3 regions of the Desulfomonile tiedjei DSM 6799 genome follow, and region 2 is predicted to be linked to each of the others. Evidence: riboswitches for the same ligand, from Rfam matches in the RefSeq annotation. Region 2 holds a riboswitch; each other region holds the start of a gene.
What was found. Region 2 has a riboswitch for cobalamin ahead of DESTI_RS24380 (hypothetical protein). Riboswitches for the same ligand answer to the same signal wherever they lie in the genome.
Positions count from the first base shown of each region.

Region 1: another riboswitch for cobalamin. It lies ahead of DESTI_RS30825 (hypothetical protein); the one in region 2 lies ahead of DESTI_RS24380 (hypothetical protein).
Region 3: another riboswitch for cobalamin. It lies ahead of cbiM (cobalt transporter CbiM); the one in region 2 lies ahead of DESTI_RS24380 (hypothetical protein).

Region 1 covers NC_018025.1:3,945,765-3,948,033, reverse strand. The annotation lists gene DESTI_RS16685 (TonB-dependent receptor) at 1-578, opposite strand, end outside; gene DESTI_RS30825 (hypothetical protein) at 637-1,398, opposite strand; cobalamin riboswitch at 1,803-1,990, opposite strand.
Region 2 covers NC_018025.1:5,685,477-5,687,745, reverse strand. The annotation lists gene DESTI_RS24385 (UbiD family decarboxylase) at 1-751, opposite strand, end outside; gene DESTI_RS24380 (hypothetical protein) at 853-1,419, opposite strand; cobalamin riboswitch at 1,509-1,630, opposite strand.
Region 3 covers NC_018025.1:804,937-807,205, forward strand. The annotation lists gene prxU (thioredoxin-dependent peroxiredoxin) at 1-48, opposite strand, end outside; gene cbiM (cobalt transporter CbiM) at 506-1,117, opposite strand; cobalamin riboswitch at 1,344-1,471, opposite strand; gene DESTI_RS03505 (hypothetical protein) at 1,925-2,269, shown strand, end outside.

The sequences.
Region 1 (2,269 bases), 1.7 Mb from region 2:
ATCAACTCGGGAAATATAGACATCCAGTTGGCGTCACCCAGTGGAGTGTTCAGCGTTCTACCGTCGTAGAGTAAGGACACTCTATTACCCGGCTCATTGGAAAAACCTCTCAACACAACCGCGGCATCGAAAGGTGTAGCGGAATAGCCCGACGTATATACACCCGGCTGGCCTTGAATCATGTTTGGAACCCCTATGTACCCTAACGATTCTACGCCCCGGTTCGGGACGATACTGACTGCAGCGGGTACATTCGCGAGATTCTGAGGCCGCCCTCCTGTGGAGACCACTTCACCGGGAGTAAGTGGATAGTCGGAACCCGGTTGGCCTGAAGGAATTGGATCGCCTGTGCCAAACCCCCCGTCGGTAGTCCCGGTTCTCGCTTGCGATTGCCGCCGATCCTGACGCGGGGCTTCGATCTCTACAGGAGCAAGCTGCTCTGTCGGCAGATTCTGTGCCGTTTCTGAAGACGATCTCTGCTGTGCATTAACCGTTGTTAGTGCGGGGCCAAAGGAGCATGTCAACGTTAAAACGAACCAAACGACTATGATATAGAGAAGAGTAGTTGAATCCCTCATGTCTGCATCTCCGATTAATATGTCCTCAGGGAAATTGAACTCGACAGCCTCGCATCGGCTACCGACAAATAGGTGGAGCACACGGAGAAGCTTTGTGAATGTCTCCGGCAAATCTTCCATTTCGGAGCAGACTTCCCGGCAAATTCCAGATTCCTGATAAGAGGTTTTGGGGGGCCAGCGCCGGAAACTGGTACTCTTCCACAAGCATCGGTGGAAGGTTTGGACTGCATGTCGGTACACAAGGTACCGGCGGTAGCGGCGCAACCGCAGGCCCGCCCGGAGCGCAGGTAACAGGTCTCCGACAAACAGGAAAACAACCAGCGGGAGATTGCGTCGGATAACAACCGGACACTCTCTGCGGAACAGGATAATTTGGACCGCAGGAAGGCGCATTCACTGGCTTGCATGTTCCTCTGGGAACAGGGCACAGTATTTCGGCAATTCTGAAAGGCAATGCCAACGCCGCTCCAGCCAGCCCCACCGTACATTGAATGATAGGTCTGACCGGCCCGGGATCACGAACATAGAGTGGTACGAGTTTGGGGTCGTGTACGGATTCCGGCCCAGAAAACGATCTAACTTTGTGGGGAACAGGGACACACGAAAGAGGTGCCTGATTGCAGGCTCCTCCACGCCGCGACATGTGGCCGGGGTTCGCCGGCATGGTTGGATATGGGGACTGGGGGCCAATATAGCCCGGAGTGTATGGCATTGACGAATAGCCTGGAGGTGGGCAAATACCGCCCGCCTGGCATTGCATCTGAACACCTAACGATAGACCGATAAGTGTGACGACTAATCCTATAAAACTCCTCTTCATTGGATTCCTCCTCATGAGACAAAACTCTCACCCAAAAATGATCCGGATTGCACTCACCATTCTGGAATGAACAGCAGGCTCAATGTCCTGCCTTTTCTTCCAGTTCCGGCTCCAATGTGCAGCGGTAGATACGGATAAACTTCGACACCTGCTGTTTGGCCGTCCAAACATGCCGAGAAAAAGTGATGTTGACTTGAGGAGCTTAGGCTTGGATAATGGCGGGAAGGGAATGCACATGAGATTCCCGCTTGCCCTGGGTTCCGGCGCCATCGGAACCTGGGGTTTCCTTACCTGCTCTTCATTTTAGAAACGAGTACAGCCTGAAACCAAAAAACCCTCCTTCGCGCGTTGGGGCGAAAGAGGGTGGTCTGCGTGCTTTCACCCATCCCGCCCGCGCAGGACATCTTCGGTGACCTTCATGCTTGGGTATTCTGGCTTCCGTTTCGACCTAGTCTCCGCGCCTTCCCGAAAGAATTTCTTCCAGTGGCTATTAGCGGATTTCGTTCACGGTCACAGCTGCGGGGCAGCGTCGGTCTTTCACCGACTTCCCCAAAGCACGTTGGTTTGGACTAAGAATAAAAGACTATCAAACAAATCCTATCAACACTGGTCGAGAGATGTCAAGCTGTTTTGTGATCCGTGCACAAATTCACTCAAAGTGAGGAGATGAATTCGTGCAATCCTCCGGATTCAGCAAATGTTCGGCTTCATGAATTTCCGGCATTGTCCGTGCTGCATCATCGAAAAATCGCATCCGTCGCGTGGAATCTGTAAGATTTACGCTCTCGCATGTTGCTTTGTTGAAAACACATACAAACTAAGTATAATGCCATTTTGGTGATGATTTTCTTGTGAACTCATCACTTCAAAG
Region 2 (2,269 bases):
GAATTTCCCCTTCGATCACTATCTCGGACCATGCCGGAACTGTAAGGTCTATGTGGCTGCATCTGCCGACCTGCATGGGTTGTCCCAGGAGCGCCCCTATTCTCGGGTACTTGCTTTCATCGTAGGGAACAAGCGCCATCGATCCCAATGAGATGGCTGGATGTACACCGAGAACAACGGCTGCTTCCAGATTTCTCCCTTGCTCCTCTGCCCTCCGGAAATATTCCCATAGACGCTGCCGGGAATGGAGACTGACGGCAAGCTTATCTCTTCCTTTTAGCTGCATCCGATGGTAACCGCAGGTTTCCGCCCCTGTGTACGGGTCTCGAGCTACTACTAGCCCTGCAGTTATGTACGGACCTGCATCGATAGGAAAATGCGTGAGGATGGGTAATTTGGTCAAATCCAGCTCTGCACCTACAAATTGGTTTTGCAGGAAAGCCGGCGCTTCGACGATCTCGACGGGTATTGACCGTTGAATGCGATCTGCGAAAGAAGACCCTATCTCTTCTGCAGTTACCCCCAGAGCACGTGCAAGCCGTTCCCTGCCAGCCAGGAGATTTGCCACCACCGGAAAATCCCGCCCTGAAATCTTCTCGAAAATCACCAGAGGATATCGCCGCATACGTTCTAACTCCATTATGATCGCAGTCGGTTCCCATACGGCATTCAGCTCTTCCGTAATACGCAGAACATCGCGAGGATTGTTCTGCTCGTACAATCTGATGAAATCGCGCCAATCTTGACTCATACATTATCCTAACCTGCCGCGGTACGGACCCGGGCAAAAGTCGATGAATCTTCTACGCTACAGACAGTCTTCCCGATGTTCTCTACAAATACAGGCGAACACTATTTTGTCAGTCCGGATCGTACAAGGTTTCCATAGATCAATTTTGTGAGGATCGTCCCTCCGATTATGCCGGCAACGCAGGTTATAGCCGCAGCAATTCCAATGACAGGGTAAGGCAGATTCAAAATCGTCCTGAGACCGACAGCGACACAAAGGTTTCCCACCACATTTGCGGATACTTGGGCCAGGAGAATCCTTGACCACGTCATGTCGGTGCAATTACGAACAGCCAGCGAAAAAACCAGTGAGCCCAGGCCATTTGCGGGGATGAAGAAAAGCGCCAATGGTGACAATCCCGTCGCGAGAGCCACGAGAGCAGCGACTTCGCCAGTGATAAATCCTGCAGGTTGGCGATACAGGAGCGCGACAAGCGCTGTCATGGTTGCCCAAGTCACTCCACCAACGATGACGCATGCCGGGTTGATGACAGCATCGATGCGATGTGCGACTTGTTGCACGAGCACAAAGACGAGACCGAACAGCACCGCGCCAACGAGAGATTCAGTATCTACCCGCGTAAACGTTAGCGAACGACCATCCTGTGTGAGTGCTTTTGCTGTGTTCATTGCGTCCTCCCTGTGATTGCTCAATAAAAAACCCCTACCTCAAAGGTAGGGGTTGCTTTTACCATCAGCTTTCCCAAGACCTGACACTCGTCTTCTGGCTTTCGGGTCTTCCTCCGCTCGCCCTTCCCATTCAGTTGGAACCGAACAGTGGCTATGCGAGCTTCGTCACCGATTACAGCGGCGGGTCCGCCACGGAATTGCACCGTGTTCCGTCAGTATCATGTCTTCAAGAGCACAACTTTTTTCTTTAGAGTGCCCGCAACAGCGAGCCTTGTCAAGCAAAAACGGTGAAATGCGTGTATCCATTCAGTTATACGTGGGGAAAATCCCCCCTCCCCCCCCCTTTATAAAAGGGGGGTAAAGAAGCAACCCGAAATTCCCCCCTTAGTAAAGGGGGGTTTGGGGGGATTTGGAAAGTTGGAAGGACTGTGATCCGAGAAAAGATTCTCTCTACCCCGCGTAACTGAATCGTTACAAATGCGTAACCATTTAGTCATAGCCGGGCACGCCCTGGAAGGGCGGCCCCAATAGTAGCCACGGGTGTCAGAAACTGTCTCAAAAGTCAAAATTTATCCCGGATCGTGCCACGAATTTCTCATCATCTCTCCAGACTGACTGTAGGAGCGCCCCCCGTGGGTGCCCGGTAGTGACCGGCCTCCGTGCCGGTCATTGCGGGAGGGCAGGCACGAGACCTGCCCCTACCACGATGGCGAATCGTGGCACGATGTTCTGTGGATTCGAGAATTTTGAGACAGTCTCGTCAACCCGTGGACAGCCGCACGCCCCTATGCATAATTGAATGATCCTGAAAGGGTCCACCGATAGGCAATAATTTTCAAATGTCGTTGGT
Region 3 (2,269 bases), 1.6 Mb from region 2:
TGGTGTCATAGGAGTCTGAATCTGACCACCAGCCGACTCCTGCGCCATGGCGAGGATGGGACCTCGGGCGGGAGCAACGCACGAACTCGACACTTCTTCACTGGTCGCGGCGAAACCAGTGAGGGAAGTGACGACGATGAGCAGAAGAATGGCAACCATGAGCGGACTTATTAAGGATCGTTTCATCTGAACCCTCCTGTTTTGTGACATAATTTTGGTTTGTTAATAATTTCCCAAGACGGATCCGCATCCATTGCTGAATCACCGCATGAGTTCAATCACGTGGCTTAGTAACGATCTCTGTCAGGATACCCCCGATTAACTCCAATCGCAACCTCTGAACGTTGTCGCCGTCGACTGTCGCCACGGGGCAGGACTGTTGGACGTTGACGTCCGCAATCTTCAAGAATCGTAAAGGCTATCTTATGTGCATAGCTGCGAAGTGGTATGAGATATCTCATCTTCATGCGCCGTTGTCTCAAACCGGAACTTCGTTCAAGCAGTTTTACGCCGGAGAATTAGCTGGTAGGATTTCCGGTCTGACCTTCCGGATAAACTCCACACAGAATACAGTAAGAATGCCTTCAATTCCCGCAACCGGCAAATGAGCGAGAATCACCAAGGTGGCTGCAGAAGCAAAAGATTCACCTGTGGCTGTTAAACAGATTGCCACACACACAGCCGTGAGCAGGACTGAGCATGCTCCGCAGGCAAAAACGCACACACAGCGCACCAAAGTGAAATCCGAATGTAAGCAATTCCGGCAGAGTCCTCCGAGAAGGACAGCCGGAAACGCGACGTTAAAAGTGTTCACTCCCAGAACGGTGAGCCCTCCGAACTGAAATAGGACTGCCTGGAGAACAAGACCTACCAAAATGGCCGGAAAAGCGCTCCATCCCAGGAGAAGTCCGCAAATTCCATTGAGTATGAGATGAACGGAGGAAGGCCCCAGGGGGACATGAATGAGCGAAGCGACGAAAAAAACTGAGGCGAAGAGACCTAACGTGGGAAGCTGGTCGTAATCTATTTTCTTGAGTCCGACAGCCGTACCAACAGCAGTAAGCCCTGCTCCCGTGAGCAATACCGGTGCACTGAGAACTCCTTCGGAAATATGCATGATTAACTCCCTGAGAACGCACTGAGCGCAGGTTGTGGAGTGTGCTTTGAAAAAGCAAACCGCAGCGACACCCTTGATTGGACCGCACGGAATGCACGGCCAAAATCGAACATCGAATATTTTCCTTCGTTAGAACAACAAAACCCTCTCGCCCAGTGGGCTTGAGGGTCAATCGACGGTACACCCTCTCTCGCCCGCGCAAGAAACATAGGGCACGCGGAAATTCGGGTATTCTGGCTCCCGTTTCTTCCTACTCTCCGTGCCTTCCCGGAGAAAAAACGCTCCAGTGGCTCATTACGGATTTCGTCTACGGTTACAGCTGCGGGGCAGCGACGGCCTTTCACCGTCTTCCCCGAAGATCCGGTTTAGGACAATCTGTTGTTCAACCAGATCGGAGAATAGACGGACCGACCTCACCATGTCAAGGACTTCTCGGTTTGATAATATGAACTGCTCCTCATCCCACCAAACCGTAAGTTCGATTAGTTCGTTCTTCTTCTCAGAGAAGATGCAATTTGAGGATCATCGTAACGATTCAGTTACTCGGGGTAGAGAGAATCTTTTCTCGGATCACAGTCCTTCCAACTTTCCAAATCCCCCCAAACCCCCCTTTACTAAGGGGGGAATTTCGGGTTGCTTCTTTACCCCCCTTTTATAAAGGGGGGGGAGGGGGGATTTTCCCCACGTATAACTGAATGGATCCGGATCATCACACATTTTACTTGACACGAAAACGAACAAAGTGCTACGCCAATACTATAATCTTAGAAAATTGTACCTGATTGCATTGTAATAGGAGGACGGACCATGCGAGGGACGAGATGTCTCCTTCCAGTAGTACTTTTCGTGGGTTGTCTCTGTCTTTTTTCTAATCCCCCGGCAATGGCGTGGGAATTCGAGCTGGCGGGATCTTTTAACTGGACGTACGAGTGGTACAATCAGACCGGTCACAAAGGCTTTTTCGGGCAGTACAATGTGGATAACGGCGGAGCGACCAGAGCCGCCAATCTCAACTTCTGGAATGGCGGCCAGTTCGATACGAATATAACCACCTCGGCCGAGGCGAGGTGGTCTTACTTCAATGTGGGATTTCAACCGGTTATCAAGATCAACCCTGCGATAAAGATAACCGGTTTGTACCGATTAGGGACG